3 regions of the Pseudoalteromonas sp. CR1 genome follow, and region 3 is predicted to be linked to each of the others. Evidence: predicted binding sites of a transcription regulator. Region 3 holds the regulator's gene; each other region holds the start of a gene.
The links. The regulator FliA, encoded in region 3, starts transcription of late flagellar genes. The targets are predictions, from matches to a motif close to CTAAAGNTNNNNNNNNNNNNGCCGATA.
Positions count from the first base shown of each region.

Region 1: a site for FliA is predicted at 2,013-2,039, ahead of KZZ04_RS07835 (DUF3530 family protein). Genes of this name have one in related genera too.
Region 2: a site for FliA is predicted at 1,478-1,504, ahead of KZZ04_RS18060 (DUF5610 domain-containing protein). Genes of this name have one in related genera too.

Region 1 covers NZ_JAHXRM010000006.1:163,156-169,512, reverse strand. The annotation lists gene murU (N-acetylmuramate alpha-1-phosphate uridylyltransferase MurU) at 1-176, shown strand, start outside; gene djlA (co-chaperone DjlA) at 198-1,055, shown strand; gene KZZ04_RS07835 (DUF3530 family protein) at 1,038-1,943, opposite strand; gene rluA (bifunctional tRNA pseudouridine(32) synthase/23S rRNA pseudouridine(746) synthase RluA) at 2,064-2,717, opposite strand; gene rapA (RNA polymerase-associated protein RapA) at 2,918-5,812, opposite strand; gene KZZ04_RS07820 (PhoH family protein) at 6,120-6,357, shown strand, end outside.
Region 2 covers NZ_JAHXRM010000030.1:1,419-7,775, forward strand. The annotation lists gene murI (glutamate racemase) at 1-243, opposite strand, end outside; gene KZZ04_RS18060 (DUF5610 domain-containing protein) at 321-1,448, opposite strand; gene trmA (tRNA (uridine(54)-C5)-methyltransferase TrmA) at 1,611-2,708, shown strand; gene KZZ04_RS18070 (thiol:disulfide interchange protein DsbA/DsbL) at 2,769-3,407, opposite strand; gene KZZ04_RS18075 (thiol:disulfide interchange protein DsbA/DsbL) at 3,424-4,047, opposite strand; gene KZZ04_RS18080 (serine/threonine protein kinase) at 4,082-5,056, opposite strand; gene ccoG (cytochrome c oxidase accessory protein CcoG) at 5,134-6,357, opposite strand, start outside.
Region 3 covers NZ_JAHXRM010000001.1:454,440-460,796, reverse strand. The annotation lists gene KZZ04_RS02160 (chemotaxis protein CheA) at 1-767, opposite strand, end outside; gene KZZ04_RS02155 (protein phosphatase CheZ) at 783-1,550, opposite strand; gene cheY (chemotaxis response regulator CheY) at 1,569-1,952, opposite strand; gene KZZ04_RS02145 (RNA polymerase sigma factor FliA) at 1,992-2,702, opposite strand; gene KZZ04_RS02140 (MinD/ParA family protein) at 2,729-3,589, opposite strand; gene flhF (flagellar biosynthesis protein FlhF) at 3,582-5,057, opposite strand; gene flhA (flagellar biosynthesis protein FlhA) at 5,078-6,357, opposite strand, start outside.

The DNA of each region.
Region 1 (6,357 bases), on a different contig from region 3:
AGGCTGATTTTTTTAATGGTTTAGAGCCAGGCATTCTTCCACTTGGGCCGTTACTACGAGAAAAACTAAGCAAACACTTAGTGTCAACAGAGCTTTATATTGGTAGTTGGGACGACATAGGCACACCAGCGCGTTTAACGGCATTAAATGAGCGCTTGGCGCAGGCCGACACATAATTAATAGGAGTAGCAGTTTACATGTGGGGAAAAATACTCGGATTTTGTTTTGGCTTTATGTTTGGCAAAATTTTTGGTGCTATTTTAGGTCTATATCTAGGGCATTTATTTGATAAAAGTTTAAAAAATAATTTTGATAAAGCAGGTGGCTTTTCAAGTTTATTTAATGGTGACGATGTTCATCAACGCCAAGCGTTATTTTTTTCCAGCTGCTTTGCAGTGATGGGCCATATTGCAAAGTCTAACGGCCGAGTAAGCGAAGTACATATAAAAGCCGCCAGCTTATTTATGGATGAAATGGGCTTAAAAGGCGAAGAGCGCCGCGAAGCTCAGCATGCGTTTCAGGCGGGTAAGCAAAGTGACTTTTCATTAAAAGAAACCGTTCATGATTTTAAAGAACGTTTTGCTAAGCGTCATGATTTACTGCAATTATTTTTAGAAATACAAATTCAAATGGCGTTTTCTGATGGCATTTTGGCTGAGCAAGAAAAGCAATTACTGAGTGAAGTAAGTAAACAGCTAGGCATTTCTAAAACTCATTTTGCGTTTGTGCTTAAACGCTATCAAGCTGAGTTTAATTTTAGAAAACAGCAACAGCGTTATCAACAGCAGCAAGGGCAAAGTAGCAGTTATAAAGAAGGTTCAGGCCATCATGTGCCACCTAATAACAACATGAATCGTACTCAAGCGCTTGGGCTTTTAGGGCTTAACGAAGGAGCAACAGAGCGAGAAGTAAAAGTAGCTTACCGTAAGTTAATGGCGCAACACCACCCAGATAAATTAGTATCGCAAGGTTTACCAAAGCATATGATGGAATTAGCCGTTAAAAAAAGCCAAGATATTCAAGCGGCCTATGAATATTTAAAAAAGGCGGCGTAAAAAGCCGTCTATTTCTTTTGTTAGCCGAGCATGTTGTTGCGGCTGATCACGAAGCCCAAATAATTGGCGCTGGCGGTAGTCGAATTTAGCGTTTCGGTTAACCCAGCGCTGGCGATTCTTTAGGTTAATTAAAATATCGCGATTGTCGCCGGCGTAATAAATATCTAAAAGGGCAGGCGTAACAAGAGACGTTGTTTGGTTTAGGCTTTTATTGCGTTTTGCATTGGGTAAATAGCTACTTAAACTAATAAACGCATCCACGCGTTCTTGCGGAAAATCTGCATAATATTCAGTCAATACCCCTGCACTGGTGCCTTGGGCAATAATAACAATATTGCTAGGCTCTTCCATCGCTGTTTGGTAAAGGGCTTTGTAGCGCGCCAGTAAATTTAATTTGTAGTTGTCGAGTACTTCATCACTGACGGCTTCAATAGCATCCACATGGTGAGGCGCTTCATTTTTACTTGAAACATTAGGCTGCTCTGATTCACTGTTGGCTTGACTCTCTGTTTCAGTGGCAGTGCTTGGTGCTGTTTCTGCGGCCGTCTCTGCTATTTTACTCGCTTGCCAATCAATATCAGGGGTGGTCATCGCATAGGTGGTGTAGCCTAAATTGTTAAGCTCCTTGCGTAAGTAACTCATTCCTGAATTATTGGTAGGGGTTGATTGCCAGTCGGGGATCAGTAATACAGTCCCTCTAAAATCAGCACTCATGTATTCACTGTGCAAACTTAAAAACTCAGTTTCACCTGCCAATAAGGTTTTCACTTCATCGCTGGGTAGAAGGCGTTTAATATCGCTATTTTCAACACTCGAAAAAGAAGGCGGAGCAATATGTTCAGCGGCAGTTGCAGGCATTACTAAAATGGCCACGCAGCTATATGCCATGTAACACAAAGTCTTTTTAATTAATTGCAAAAACACCATAACACGCTCAGCTAGTGGTCATTAGTTAGGTATCGGCATGTTTAACTAAAAGTTTAACCCTTTGCTAAGTAATTGAGCCCGTTAAAACTCGGGTTCTGCTTCGAAGGTCATTATTTGCTCGGTGACTGGGTGTTTTAGTTGCAACATTTGTGCGTGAAGTTGTAAACGCGGAGCGGCTGCAAGCGCCTCTGTGTGGGCATAGAGTCTGTCACCTAGAATAGGATGGCCAAGGCTTAGCATATGTACACGTAATTGATGTGAACGACCAGTAATAGGAGTGAGCTCTACGCGAGTGGCGCTTTCTTCTCGTTCAAGTATTTTATAGTGAGTGAGCGATGGCTTACCATTTTCATGATCCACCATTTGCTTTGGGCGATTAGGCCAGTCGCAAATAAGTGGCAAGTCAACAGAACCATTGTCTTGTTCAAGTTGCCCAAATACGCGAGCAATATACCGCTTAGCAGTTTCACGTTCTTGAAACTGCATGCTTAAATGCCTATGGGCAGCTTTATTCATAGCAAGGCAAAGTATGCCGGAAGTTGCCATATCAAGGCGGTGAACAATTCGTGCGGTTGGAAACACGCGATTCACTCGGTTAATTAAGCTGTCGGCATGTTTAGGATCTTTACCAGGTACGGTCAATAATTCGCTGGGTTTATTAACAATGAGCAAGTCGTCGTCTTGAAAAAGTATGGTTAAATACGGGTTCATTGGGGGATTGTAATTAACTAACACGGCCGACCTTAATGATTTTGAAGGGCACTATTTTAGGGGAGCAAGGGCAAAGGCTCAAGGAAAACATTGATAGTCTGTACAAAGGCTTCTAATTTATATGCATTTTTTGAATATAAAAAAGCGCGGTATAAATACCGCGCTTTATTAAGCTGTCATTTTTACTAACGACTGACAGCTATAAACTTAAAGCTCAAAAACCCCTAGTGAGAAACAACTATTAAGCGAATTGCATCTAGTTGTAACTGCGCTTTTTCAATGTGCGTAGTCAACTCGCTGCGCTGCTTATCAAAGAAAGTAATTTCTTCTTGGCGAATATTCGGGTTAATTTGTTTAAGGGCTTCTAAACGAGATTGTTCTTCAATTAGCGTGCTTTGCATTTTAGCTAGCGACGCTGCACGAATAACATCGAGTTTTTCTTGTGCCATGTCTTTTGCAGTCGTGATCATTGGGTGAATTGCGCTTTGCAATGCACCTGCCAGTTTACTTGCTGTTTGACGACCGACGGCTGAAAGCTGTTGGTTAAACCCGTCAAATGCGACGTTTTCGCCTAAGTTATTGCTGGCTTTATCAAGTAATATACGAATAGGCGTAGGGGGTAAAAAGCGGCCCACTTGCAATACTTTAGGCGCCATTGCTTCGGCAACAAATATCAACTCAACAAAAAAAGTGCCCGCGGGAAGTTTTTTGTTTTTAAGTAAGGCTACCGATGCGCTACCAAAGTCATCGTCACAAATCATGTCCATTGTGCCTTGTACCATTGGGTGATCCCAACTAATAAAGTGTACATCTTCTTGTGAAAGTGCGGTATCGCGGTCAAATGTAACTGTCATTCCATCATCTTTAAGCGATGGGAATGACGCGTTTAACATGTGTTCAGTAGGCTTTAAAATAATGGTGTTCTCGCCTTTATCCTCTTGGCTTACACCAAAAGTGTCGAACACGTTGATCATGTAACTTGGCAGTTCAAACTGGTTATCGAGTTTTTCTATGTCAGTAACCAGAGAGTCAGCAGCACCTTGGCCAGAAGAATGCAGCTCTAATAAACGATCTCGCCCGCTTTCCATTTTTTTACGTAGCACAGCATTTTGCTGAGCAACTTGTTCAAGCAGTGGATCTAGCTCGTCTTCATCACAGTTATGCGCTGAAATGTATTCAAGTAAATCGTCGCGAAACTCTTTATACAATAATTGCCCTGTAGTTGATGTTGTTTCAAACGCATCAAGGCCTTCGTTGTACCAACGCAGTAATACTTCTTGCGCTGTGTTTTCAAAGTACGGTACGTGAATATTCACATCTTGCGTTTGCCCAATGCGGTCCAAACGGCCAATACGTTGCTCAAGTAAATCAGGGTTTAGCGGTAAATCAAACAACACTAAATGATGCGAAAACTGGAAGTTACGACCTTCAGAGCCAATTTCTGAACACAATAGTATTTGTGCGTTGTCGTATTCGTCGGCAAAAAATGCTGCTGCGCGGTCACGCTCTATAATTGACATACCTTCGTGGAAAACCGAGGCTTTAATTGCTTCGCGTTCACGCAGTATTTGCTCAAGGCTAATGGCGGTTTCGGCTTTTGCACAAATAAGTAAAACTTTTTCATGTTTTAGTGTTTTAAGCGTGTCGATTAACCAATCTACACGTGGGTCAAATAATCCCCAGCTTGCGCTTTCGCCTTCAAACTCTTGAAATATTTTTTCAGGGAAAAGAGCGCGATGTGCACTTAGTTCTGCATTTTGAATACCGCTCATGCTACCAAGTACAGACATGGCCGTTTTGTACTGTTTTGGCAATGCCATAGGGTAAGCATGTAATTTGCGGCTTGGGTAGCCATCAATGCCACTGCGGCTGTTTCTGAATAATATACGGCCAGTACCGTGACGATCGAGCAACATATTAAGTATTTCTTTACGCGCTGGTAAATCGCCTTGCTGCGCTTTTTCAAGAATAACGGTAATGTCGGTTTCTTTTAATAGCTCAATAAGCGTTGCTTTTGCATTATCGTCAAGAGCTTGATCTTGTAATAACTGGTTTGCCGCTTGCGCTACGTCTTTGTAATTTGCTTCTTCTTCTTTAAATACGTCATAGTCGTAAAAGCGGTCTGGGTCGAGTAATTGTAAGCGCGCAAAGTGACTGCTATGGCCTAGCTGATCTGGTGTTGCAGTAAGTAAAATAAGGCCAGGGATATCTTGGCTAAGCTCAGCCATGCGTTGATATTCAGTGCTTGGTTTACCGTTATTAATGCTTAAGTGGTGTGCTTCATCAACAACTAATAGATCCCAATCAGCCAATGTGGCTTGTTCAAACCAGCGTTTTTTCTTGGTTAAAAACTCAAGGCTTGTAAGCACAAGCTGCTCTGTATCAAATACGTTTGGTGAATCGGCAAAGGCTTCGTCGCAACGCTCTTCATCAAAAATAGAAAAACGTAAGTTAAAGCGGCGTAGCATTTCGACTAACCATTGGTGCTGCAGGTTTTCAGGTACAACAATAAGTACGCGGCTTGCGCGGCCACTAATAATTTGCTGATGCAGTATCATGCCTGCTTCAATCGTTTTACCAAGGCCTACTTCATCAGATAAAAGTACGCGTGGTGCGAAACGTTTACCTACTTCTTGGGCAATATAAAGCTGGTGGGGTATAAGATTAGCACGCTGACCAATTAACCCTTTAATAGGCGATTGTTCACGTTCAAATTTATGTTGCCATGTTTGGTAACGCAGTGTGTAACGATCAAAACGATCTACTTGGCCGGCAAATAAACGGTCTTGTGGCTTATTAAACTTTATAAAATGATCTAAAAAAGTTTCTTTTAACTTTGCTTCTTCGCCATTATCAACACGGGTGCCCACGTAACAAAGTAGTTCACCCTGAATTTCAATAGACTCTACTTCTAATTCCCATTCTTCAACGCTTTTGATCACATCGCCTGGATTAAATGCCACACGGGTAACCGGTGCTTCTGCTGTAGAGTAAACACGGTTTTCGCCACTGGCTGGAAATAATATGCTGACCTGTCGGCCTTCAATGGCAACAACCGTGCCTAATCCTAAATCTGACTCTGTATCACTGATCCAACGCTGACCTAAGGAAAAATTCATGTATGTCTCGTCTATGATGAAAAAGGCGGCTATGTTACCTGTAAGCTAACACCACTGCAAGGCGCTATTTAGCTCACTTTTAATTAATTTTATGAGTGTTAATTATAAAGAATAAAACCGCCATTTTTTAACCTATTAAAAAGGTAAATAAAAACTAAATTCAGGTTGTAATAAAACGGACTTTTATGGCAAATAGACTAAACTTTCAATATGCCTTGGCAATTAAGTATTGCAGGTTTTGATTTTTGCCCGTTTTACTTAGTTATTTTGGTATAGCATAAAAATCATAAAACGTAAGGAAAGTGCTATGGAAAAAGCTTCGAACCTTGAAAGTAAAATGTATGTGCTAGACACCAACGTACTCCTCCACGAGCCCCTCGCTTATTTGTCTTTTCAAGAACATAACGTGGTTATCCCAATGACTGTTTTAGAAGAGCTGGATCACATAAAGGATAGAAAACACGATGTAAGCCGCGATGCCCGCGTTGCAATTCGTGGTTTAGATGAGGTACTTAAAAACGCAACCCCTGAACAAATGCTACAAG
Region 2 (6,357 bases), on a different contig from region 3:
TGCAGACGTAGATGCCGTGTTGCACGCTATAACAATTAAATCGACGTTTAGCTTGTTTAACTTAATAAAATGAATAAGCGAACACAAACGATTAATGATTGTTTGTTGTGTCTGAGCCCCATAAGGTAAGAAAGCATTATCCATGAAATAGCTATATTGAGCATTCGGGATACGTTGCTTTATATGTTCAAGTACTGTTGTGCCACCAATCCCTGAATCAAAAACCATTATATGCGCTGACAAACGACCGTTCCTATAATTAGATTAGAACGGCAGTTTGCCATGTGATTTTTGCAAAAGAAAGTAGTTTAAGGTTAAGGCTAAACCTCGTCAGCTGTTTGCTTTGCCGCGCTATTTAACTTATTAAGGTTTTCAAACATAGCTTTTGTATAATCAACCAGCTTATCGATCTCACTTTGGTCCTCATTGAGCCATTGCATGATGCCTGATAACTGATTTTGAATATCTAACTCGGAGGCTTTAGAAAATGCCTCTCGTAGATCATCATTAAAAGGCGCTATTTTATCTGCAATTACTTTTTCTGGGGCCGGTTTATTTTCTTCATAACCTTTTATTGCAGCAACCGTTTTGGTTTGTCGTAGGTCCATTGAAAATGCAACTAGTTGCTCATTGCCTAAACTAAGCTCTTGCGCTTCTTCAAATGCCTGATCTAAATCACCGCTAAAAAAAGTTTTACTTACGTTTTGTAGGTTTTCCATCAACTCATTAATTGCTTCTTGCTCTTTATCATTAAGGTCGCCGTTAACTGACATTGAAAATGAAAGCTCCCTCGATTGTGATGATTCACTTACGAATGCCTCTCCTCCCTTACCACGTTGATAACTGCTAGCAGACTGAGATTTAAACGCATCGGCAAAACTAATTGTTACTTCATCGCCTTCTGCGGTTGTAAAGCTGTACTGAGCATTATTACTTAAACTGGCATACTGTGCTTGTGTTACCCCCACACTGGCGGGCATTGGGTTGAACAAATTATCTTCAAACTCATCAAGGCCATTGAAAATGCCTTCTTTTGATTTATTGATCCCCTCTTGGGTTTCATCGTTTAGCACGCCAGACTCTTTGAGCTCATCAACAGCGTCATCAATACCTATTTGAACCCCCTTACGGGCATCACTTAACATACCTTTTAATTTATCGTCATCGGCACCATCAGCTTTTGCTTTATTAACGGCGCCAGTGACAAAGTCGAGTACATTTTTAACAATTTCTTCAAAATCAAAAAGGGGTTTTTCTGCCTTTTTTTCTTGAACAGGTAAACCAAGCTGCTCTGCCATTTTATCGCCTAAGACTTTAGCAGCCAACTCTTTGCCTCGTTGCTGATAACTGTCTTGCGGAGACGTGATGGTAGGTTGTTGTACATCAGCTTTGTTATTGAATTTGTTTATATTCTGGCTTGGTATAAACCCATAGTTGCCTATTTTCATGATTCGTCTCCTGAGCGTGCGTACTTTATTATCGGCCAGAGCATAAAAAACTAAAGTAAACCGCGTAAAAAAACATCATTTATTCTTGCCAAAACTAGACAAATGCGAACCGCTCCCTACAATAGCGCCGATAAACAGATCTTAGATAAGGCAATAACGCGAATGGCAGTTATTAAAATAGATACCACACAGTACCAAGCGCAGTTAAGTGAAAAAGAACAGCGTATAACTTCACAGTTTCAACGTTTTGGTGTGGAGCAGCTAGAAGTGTTTAGCTCGGAGCCAATTAACTACCGCCAACGTGCCGAGTTTAGAGTATGGCATGATGGAGACGATCTGTTTCATATAATGTTCGATCAGCAAACTAAAGAAAAAATACGCGTGGATACGTTTGACCCTGCAGCACCGCTTGTTGGTGAAATAATGCAAGTAATGGTTGAAAACCTTAAGCCATGTGAGGTTTTACGCCGAAAGCTTTTTCAAATAGATTACCTGTCTACACTCAGCGGTGAAATTTTAGTGAGCTTGCTTTACCACAAGCCGCTTGATGATGAATGGCTACGTGAAATTAAAGCGCTTAAGGCAAAGCTGAGTGAAAAATATAAGATAGACTTTATTGGCCGAGCACGTAAGCAAAAAGAAATGCTAGGTGATGACTTTGTAACAGAGCGATTAACTGTAAATGGCCAAGAACTCGTTTACCAACAAGTAGAGAATAGCTTTACGCAACCTAATGCGAAAGTAAATATAAGCATGCTTGAGTGGGCACAAGGTTTATGTAAACCACTTAAAAATGATTTACTAGAGCTTTACTGCGGTAATGGTAACTTTTCTATTGCACTAGCTGGCTCTTTTAATAAAGTACTAGCAACTGAGATATCTAAGTCATCTGTTTACTCTGCTCAATACAATATCGAGAAGAACAATGTAGATAATCTCGATATTATACGTATGTCGAGCGAAGAGTTTACTCAAGCGATGAATGGAGAACGTACTTTTTCTCGTCTAGATGGCATTGATTTAAAAAGTTACAATTGCCAAACCATCTTAGTCGACCCGCCACGCGCTGGTATGGATGAATTGACCTGTGATTTAGTGGCTAACTACGAAAATATTATTTACATATCGTGCAACCCTGACACACTGGAACGCGATCTAGATCATTTAACGCGTACTCATAACGTCAAGCGCTTTGCGATATTTGATCAGTTCCCTTATACACATCATATAGAATCAGGTGTGTATTTGCAGAAAAAATAACGGTGAGTAAAAACTTATAGGCACAAAAAAGCTCCTATAAAGGAGCTTTTTTGTATTCTTTTACTTACTTGCCAAGTAATTAATTAACTTGCTGATATCTTCAGGTGCCGTAACACCTGATTCACGGCCTAAGTTTAATTTATACTTACCGTTTACAATAAATGTTGGAACACCACGAAGGGCGCCTTTTTCTTTAAAGTACTCTTGGTCGCGTTTCATCTTAGAGCTTAATGTACGAACCGAAAAGCTTTTAAATAACTTATCAAATTTATCGCCATCAACACCTTGCGCAACGAACACATCTTTTACGTCAGCTAATTCGTTAAATTTAGCGCGTTTTGTGTGAATATGATTAAAAATAGCTGCAATAATTTTTTCTTTTTGCGGAAGTACTTCTGCAGTGGCTAATGCTTGGCTCATCATTTGTTGGTTTTCTGGGTTACGAACACCCACAAAGTCAACGTGACTCTTTTTAAACTTAACATTTTTATCAAGTTTAGGCTTAAATTCGCTGATCAATGACTCGTAGTTATTACACGCCGGGCAGTAAAAAGAGAAAAACTCTTTTACTTCTGGCTTTTTAGTAGCGCGTTCAGAAATAACATCGTAATGAACGCCTTCTTCATAGGTCGCCGCAAAGCTCGTTGCTGCCAGTGGTAATACTAATGCAAGTAACCCTGCTTTAAGTAGTTTAATCATACTTATACTCCAAAATTTATAATGCTAATAAAAACGCAATTAACTCATCAAGTTCTTGTTGGTTTTTTATGGTGTTAATGTTGATTTTGTATTTATCGTTAACGATAAAAGTAGGTACGCCAGTTAATGCACCTAATTTTGAATATTTATTTTGTTTGTCTTGCATTGCTTGTTCTGCGGCAATAATTGGCATGCTTGCAATAGCTTGGTCAAAAGTGTCGCTATCTATCCCGTTAACTTCCAACAGCTTTTTAAGATCTTTAACTTCTGTTAAAGGCACACCTTGAATATGAATGCTTCTAAAAATTTGGTCAGCTATATTTTGTGCTTGGCCTTGTTGTTTGGCAATTAAGTAAGCAAAGCTTAAGTTACTTTGTGCTTGTGGAGATACACCACCTAAAAAGTTAACGTGGCTTTTAACAAACTCAGTACCTTCCGGCAGTTTTTTTTCAATTGCTTTAGCCACTGGTTCAAATTTAAAACAGTGCGGACAATAAAATGAAAAGAACTCTGTTACTTGGGGTGTTGTGCTTTTTTCAGTTTTAATAATAGTGTATTGGTTATTAGCCTCAAACTGTGCAGCAAAGGCTGCAAATGGTAAACATAAAAGAAGTAGGCTCAGTTTTAATTTTTTAAGCATTAGTATCTCGTTGTACTTGTCATTAAATAATAAATTACGGCAATAATTTTAACGGCGGTTCTTGCAGAGCTGCAAGTTGTTCTTTAAGCGCTAAAATTTGTTGCTCCCAGTATTTGTCATCAGCAAACCATGAAAAGTTCCGCACGAAAGCAGGATCGCTCCACCTTTTTGCCACCCATCCCATGTAATGAATAATACGCATTGCTCGCAGCGGTTCAATTAATTTGAGTTGAGCGTGGTCAAAATCACAGAATTCTTCATACGCCCCAACTAAGGTGTCTAACTGTAACAGTTGCGTTGGCCTGTCGCCACTTAGCATCATCCATAAATCTTGAATCGCAGGTCCCTGGCGACTATCGTCTAAATCTACGAACATTAACGCATCGCCAGCCCATAATATATTGCCTGCGTGGCAATCTCCATGTAAGCGAATACTATTTGTTTCTTGATACTGCTTTTGTGTCTGCTCAATTACCAAATCTAAAATAGTATAAAAAGCAGTGCTTAATCCCATTGGCACTAAGTTACTTTTTTGAAGATGAACTTTAGCTGTATGTAAATACTCACCACAGCTTATTGTTGGTCTGTAAGTAAATGGTTTTGTTTTAGCTACTTGGTGCATTCGACCAATCAAACGTCCCATAACATCAAGCTGATCTAAATTATCTACTTCAAATAATCGCCCACCCACACTTGGAAAAACCACAAACATATAACCCTGGTGTTCAAACAAGCTTTGTCCGTTATGTAAAACAGGGGCTACAACGGGTACTTCAGCGTCAGCCAATTCAAAAGCAAAGTCATGTTCTTCTTGAATTTGTGCTTTACTCCAGCGCTCGGGACGATAAAACTTTACGACGTAACGAAGACCGTCTTCGGCCTTGAATTGATAAACTCTATTTTCATAACTGTTAAGCGCTAATAGCCCAGACTCAGGATAAATGCCTATGGTTTCTATCGCATCGAGTATTAAATCTGGGGTTAAATCTATAAAGCTAAATTTGCTCATACTCTTCTTATATAAATTAAAAGCGGGCTAAACCCGCTTTTGTTATTGGCTATATGCACCGAATTAGAAAGTGCGACTTATCGCGCTCTAAAAAAATTACTCGATTGCGATATCGTTTCATCCGGTTCGTTAACTGGTGACAGCACAAAATTAAACTCTGTTATAGGCAATTTTAAATCATAAGGATCCATAACGAGTGACAAAGGTTCATTGTGAGATTGCCCTGCTTGAACCGTGAATACCTGCTTACCTATGTATTTAAAATTTTCTAGCCCTATAACTTTAATATTAAAGGTTTGCTCATACTGCGCCTTATTGATTACCTTTAAGGTATATGTGTTTTCAACCAAGCCATTAAAGTCGACACGATATAGCTGATTTCGGTCACGGATAATATCAAAGTCCATAGGTTTACGCAGTGCAATATTTGTAACAAGTGCGCCAGTAAGCAGCACCAATATGACCGTATAACCAATAATTTTAGCTCGTAAAGGGTTGGTTTTATTTTCTGGCGTTTCAAGGTTACGTTCTGTGGTATATGAAATTAAACCGCGCGGATACTCCATTTTATCCATTACGCCGTCACACGCATCAATACACGCACCACAATTAATGCACTCAGCTTGTAAGCCATTTCTTATATCAATACCTGTAGGACACACTTGTACACATAAGTTACAGTCAATACAGTCGCCAATTTCTAAATCTTCATGGGCGACCTTGCGTGAGCGAGGACCACGGCTTTCACCTCGGCTTTCATCATAGGTTACTGTGTAGGTATCTTTGTCAAACATTGCCGACTGAAAACGCGAGTAAGGGCAAATATGCAAACACATAATTTCGCGCATCCAGCCGGCGTTACCATAAGTGCACACAGCAAACACTAAAATACTTACTAGTGCATAACCGCCAACATTAAAGGTTATAAAATCAGGGAGTAGCTCTCTTATCGGTGTAAAGTAACCAACAAACGAAATAGAGGTATACAAAGAAAACAACACCCAGCTAGAATGCTTAGCCGTTTTTCGCCAGAACTTGTCAAAGTCCATAGGGCGTTGATCAAGCTTTTTACGCTGATTTGCTGTGCCTTCAAGCTTTTCTTCAAACCAAATAAAAATGAAGGTCCATACCGTTTGGGGGCAGGTATATCCACACCAGACCCTTCCATAAAATGTAGTAACCAAAAACAGCGCAAACGCCGCTAGCATAAATATAAACGCAAGTATGGTGAAATCTTGAGGCCATAAAGTTAGGCCAAAAATATTGTATTTTTGTGCTATTAAATCAAATAGCACGGCTTG
Region 3 (6,357 bases):
GGTTGCTCTTTTGCAGGCTCACTAGCGGCAACAGCGCCAAAACTTCCAACGCCATGGAGTTCATCAAGTAGATTATCAAACTCATCATCTGTAATGTCTCCACTGACATCACTGCTACTTGGCGAACTTTCAGCTATTGGGCTTTGACCTTTCCCGTGTAGCTCGTCGAGTAGGTTTTCGAATTCATCTTCTGTTATTTCATCTATCTGAGTTTCTTCATCGCTTTGCGCAGCTGAACCGCCGCTAAATAACTCATCAAAGGCAAATGGGTCTTCTTCATCTGCTGATGAAGTTTCTTCTGCCGCAGGCGTTTCTAAAGCTTCATGTTGAGGCTCATCTGCCGTGTCAAATGGAGATTCACCAGCAAGCTCTTCCTCTGTTGGAGGCAAGCCCAGTTTGTGAAGAACTTCAAGTAGTTCGGGATCGGCAGGCTCAGGTTTATCGCGGTTTTGAATGGTAGCAAACATCTCGTTAATAGTGTCGAGTGCCTGCAAAATCACATCCATTAACTCAGAGTTAACTGTTCGTACACCCTGTCTGAGTAAATCGAATACATTTTCTGCACCATGACATGCGTCAACTAACTCCGTCATGGCTAAAAACCCAGCACCACCTTTTACAGTGTGAAACCCTCTAAATATGGCATTGAGTAATTCGGTGTCTTCTGGATTGTTTTCCAGCTCAACTAACTGTTCAGATAAAAGCTCTAGGATTTCTCCTGCCTCTACAAGAAAGTCTTGTAAAATATCTTCATCGACTTCAAACATGCAGTTACTCTCCTCTTAGAAGCCCAAACTTGATAAAAGATCATCGACTTCATCTTGATCAGATACAACATCATTACGTGATTCTTTATCAATAATAGGGCCTTCTGGACCTGCTAAAGTTTGTTCGTCTAATGGTTCATTTGTTTTTTGTTGTTCTATTTTTTCGGCTTTACCGTCGTTTTGATCAGCAAAGGCAGTCAAAAGATGGATCAAACTTTCTTCGACTTCTCTAACAAGCTCAATAACCCGGCGAATAACTTGCCCGGTTAAATCTTGATAGTCTTGCGCCATAAGTACATTTGTCATCAAACTTTGCAGCTCATCGGTTTTATGATGAGATTTGTTCATAAACTTATCAATGCTGTGGCATAACGATTTAAACTCTCCTAACTCAATCTCTCGATTCATTAGGCGATCCCATGTCGGTTTGATATGAGATATCTCATCCGCCAACTGCTGAGCAATTGGTAGGCTAGCCTCAACAGCATCCATTGTTTTATTTGCGGCATTTTCTGTCATTTCTATAACATAATTAAGCCGTTTTTTTGCATCTGGAATCGCATCGGTAGTTAAGTCAGTTAAGCGAGTGTCTAGCTCGAAGCTTTTTAAAGCTTCATGCAATTGACGGGTTAACTTTCCAACTTCAGCAAATATTTCAGATTGCTCCTTAGAAGCAGTATCTAAAATTAACTGATTGGCTTTGTCTTGCTCACCGTTTTCTAGATAAACAACGAGCTGACGAGCTTGTTCTAAAGTTATTTGAGGCGCAGCAAGTGCTGACATAAGCCTCTCCCCCTATCATTAGCCTAAACGTTCAAATACTTTTTCTAATTTAGTTTTGAGTGTTCCAGCAGTAAATGGCTTAACAATATAACCATTAACACCTGCCTGTGCTGCCGCTATAATTTGTTCTTTTTTAGCTTCAGCCGTTACCATCAATACCGGAATGTGTTTAAGCTTATCATCCGCACGTATTGCTCTTAGTAGGTCTATACCCTGCATTCCTGGCATATTCCAATCGGTAACAACAAAATCAAATACTTGATTTTGTAGCATTGGCAAAGCGGTTGACCCATCGTCTGCTTCTTGAACATTAGTGAAACCTAAGTCACGCAACAGATTTTTAATAATACGTCTCATTGTTGAAAAATCGTCAACAACCAGAATTTTCATGTTTTTATCCAAAACATCCCCCAGTGAGGTCTTAACCTTGTTTACTTACTACTAATTTATCCAGTCATTGATTTTAGCTTTGAGCTTAATCATCGCCTGACCATGTATTTGACTTACACGCGATTCGCTTACATCGAGTATATGCCCTATTTCTTTTAAATTCATTTCATCGTTATAGTACAAAGACAGCACCATTGCATCTCGCTCTGGCAAAGATTTTATCGCACCTAATAAAGACTCATTAAACCGCTCATTTTTAACGTTATTAAACGGTTTGTCTAGCGCTAAATCTTGATCAACTGGACTGATGACATCCTCGTCGACACCAAGGTCTTCTATACCTAGTACTTTACTTGCATTTACATCGTTTAAGATATGATGGTACTCATTTAACGAAATTTCAAGTTTTTCAGCAACTTCTATATCTGTAGGCTCACGGCTTAAGCTTTTTTCTAAAAAAGCAATTGTTTCAGCCACCAAACGGCTTTTGCGATGCACCGAACGGGGTGCCCAATCGCCGCGTCGCATTTCGTCAAGCATTGCGCCACGAATACGAATCCCTGCAAAAGTTTCAAAGCTGGCGCCTTTGGTTGCATCAAAGCTCTTAGATGCTTCAATCAGGCCAATCATGCCTGATTGTATTAAATCGTCCAGCTGAACGCTGGCAGGTAAACGCGCTATAAGGTGACATGCCACTTTTTTGACGAGTGATGCATGTTTTTCAACAATCACATTTAAATTTTGTGCTGATTGATATCCCATAACTTTATTCACCAATGTTGTCATAATTAGCCGTTTACTAGTTTCTCTATGAAAAACTCCAGATGACCCGATGGTTGGTTAGGTATTGGCCATTTAACTGCTTTTGTTGCTAGCGCTTGAAACGCCAGTGCCGCAGGCGAATTTGGAAAAAGTTCTACAATAACTTTTTGACGGCGTGTTGCCTTACGCATATTTTCGTCGTAGGGAACCGTTGCAACCAAGTCCATTGATACATCTAAAAAACGATCGGTTACTTTGGAAAGTTTAGCAAATAGCTCTTGCCCTTCACGCATGCTGCGGACCATATTTGCAACAATTTTAAATTTATATACACCATGCTCACGGCTCAATACTTTTATCAGCGCGTAGGCATCTGTTATTGATGTGGGCTCGTCGCATACAACAACCATGACATCTTGTGCTGCGCGGGAAAAACTCAGCACCATGTCAGAAATACCTGCTGCAGTATCTACAATTAAAATATCAAATTCTGTATTTAATTCGCTAAAAGCTCTGATGAGTCCCGCATGCTCTGAAGGCGACAATTCAACCATACTTTGAGAACCCGACGTCGCGGGTACAATTTTAATACCTGCGGGGCCTTCAACTAGAATTTCATCAAGTTCGCATTCACCAGATAAAACATGTGATAAGTTACGTTCAACACGCAGCCCTAGCATAACGTCACAGTTTGCTAAGCCTAAATCGGCATCAAGAACCAATACTCTGTTACCTTGCTGGCCTAATGCAATTGCAGTATTAAGAGAAACATTTGTTTTTCCTACTCCACCTTTACCGCCAGTGACAGCGATAACTTTTACGCCGTTGTTATTGTTTTGACTCATTTTGCGCAGGCCACTTGCTTGATCTAATACTGTGTTAATCATACATCCCTACTGTGCTTGGCGCCACTGCTTGGTGCCTTGAATGTTGTGCTTTTGCTCTTTTTAAATAGAGTTGCTCAGCCTTTTTAACTAGTTTTTCAGCATTTGCAACTCGAATATCTTCTGGTACTCGTTGACCGTTAGTAAGATACCCTATTGGAAGGCGATTTTGAATCGCAATACTAATAATCTCACCTAAACTTAAAGATTCGTCTAATTTGGTGAATATACAACCACTTAACTGCACTTTCTTAAAGTGTCTAACGGTTTCTTGCAACACGTGTATTTGCGATGTTGCACTGAGCACTAAATAACTACGAATATCAACGCGCTGGTTACGCATAAGAGTATTAAGCTGCTCAGTTAAACGTAAGTCGCGTTGGCTCATACCCGCAGTATCAATTAATACTAGTCGTTTATTTCGTAAATGATATAAAACTTCAGCTAATTCATTAGCATCTTTAACTTGCTTAACGCCACAGCCTATAATTCGACCATACGTAGCAAGTTGCTCATAAGCACCAATTCTGTATGTGTCGGTTGTGATTAAAGCGACTTTGTCTGCACCGTACTTTTGTGCACCAAGTGCAGCTAATTTAGCAACTGTGGTTGTTTTACCAACCCCAGTTGGGCCAACCAAAGCGTATACGCCGCCTTGACGTAAAATTTCGTTATTGGTTGTCTGCATCTGATCTTCAACCATTGTTAAAAGTGCTTTCCAACCTTGCTGACGAGACACATCGTCAGGTACAAAGCACGCCATTTGCTCTGCAACATCTTTATCTATACCCATACCAACTAAACGATCAATCATGCATGCACGAGTAGGGTCGCGTCTTGCCATGTCTTGTTGCATAAGCCCTGATACTTGATGCTCTAACAACTGACGAATGGCATTCATTTCATCACGCATTGACGAAATTTGCTCACTTTCATTGTGTTTAGTTTCTTGACGGTTTGTCACTGGGGTATCAAGGTCATCAAAATCACTTTCTAGGTCATCAAACCCAAGGCTGTCTGCTTGTGTTTGCGGACGAGCTGAAGCTTGACGTTCATTGGTAAATATAGGTCGAGGACGCTGTTCTTGCACTGGCTCTTGGTAGTTGTCTGTAGTATCAATACCTGATTGCGAAAACATAGAAGCCAGTTCTGCAGAGCGAGGACGAGGAGCTTGACGCTCTAATAATGCTTGAAGACTATCAGCTACTTTCGCTTGTGGCTCTGGCTTAGCGCGAAGTGGCTCTGGTTTTACAAAATTATGCACTGGCTGTGACTTTGCAAAACTTTGTGCTGGCGCACTTTGCGGTTGCTTTTTTTTAGGGGCTGCTTTGTCATAATCAACTGCTGCTACAATTTCGACACCGTTAGCTAGCTTTTTATTCGACATAATAACCGCATCAACACCCAATTCGTCTTTAACTTCTTTAAGTACTGTGCGCATATCTTTAGCAAAAAAACGTTTTATTTTCATGATTCAACCCCTTTAAAATCTTATTGTTGGCCTACAGAGCTGACTATCTTGATCTGTCTTTCATCTGGTACCTCTTGATAAGACATCACCCTTAAACCCGGGATGGTGTACTTAACAAAACGAGATAACACAGTGCGTAACATTCCCGACGTTAGCAATATTGAAGGTTCACCGGACATTTCTTGGTTTTGATGCGCTTCGTTTAGTGACACTTGAAGTCGCTCTGCAAGTCCTGGTTCTATACCGGCACCTTCGTCGCCTGCATTTTGTAGTGACTGATGCAACATCTGTTCCAACTCAGGCGCCAAGGTTATGACAGGGATTTCTGACGACATACCTACAGCATCTTGAACTATTAATCGGCGTAATGAAATACGCACTGCAGCCGTTAAGACATCGGGGTCTTGACTACGCGGGCCATACTCAACAAGCGTTTGTACAATTGAACGCATGTCGCGAATTGCAACCCCTTCATTAAGTAAGTTTTGTAGTACTTTTACAATCACAGTTAACGGTAATACGTCAGGAACTAAACCTTCAACTAAGCGAGGGTGACTTTTACCTAACATGTCTAATAAGTTCTGTACTTCCTCGTGGCCTAACAGCAGTGCTGCACTGTTTGTGAGTAACTGGCTAATATGTGTAGCCACAACTGTGGCTGAATCTACCACGGTATAACCAAGCGATTGTGCTTCGTCTTTTTGATCTGGTTTTATCCATACCGCATCAAGTCCAAAAGCAGGGTCTTTAGTTTCAACCCCTTTAATTGGCCCAAACACTTGACCAGGGTTTATCGCCAGTTCATCACCATGCTTGAGTTCACCTTCACCTGTAGATACCCCCATAAGCGTAATTCTGTATGCATTAGGGTCAAGCTCTAAGTTATCGCGAATGTGTACTGGTGGGACTAAAAAGCCCAGCTCTTGAGAAAGCTTTTTACGTACTCCCTTAATGCGATTTAGTAGTTCCCCGCCTTGAGATTGATCAACCAAAGGAATTAACCTGTAGCCTACCTCTAATCCTATTACATCGACTTGCTGAACATCATCCCACCCCAGTTCTTTTTGTTCTTGTTTATTGGCAACGCCCGTACCAGCACTTCCATTTGCAGCAGCTTCAGCCTCTGCTGCAGCCACTTTTAGTTTACTTTGTTGAGTGTAATAAGCTAAATAACCTAATAATGCGCCTAGGCTTAAAAATGCTAAATGAGGCATGCCCGGCACTAAGCCCATGGTAATTAAGATGCCAGAAGCTATAAATAATGACTTCTCATTGCCAAGTTGTTTCTTAAACTGGTCGC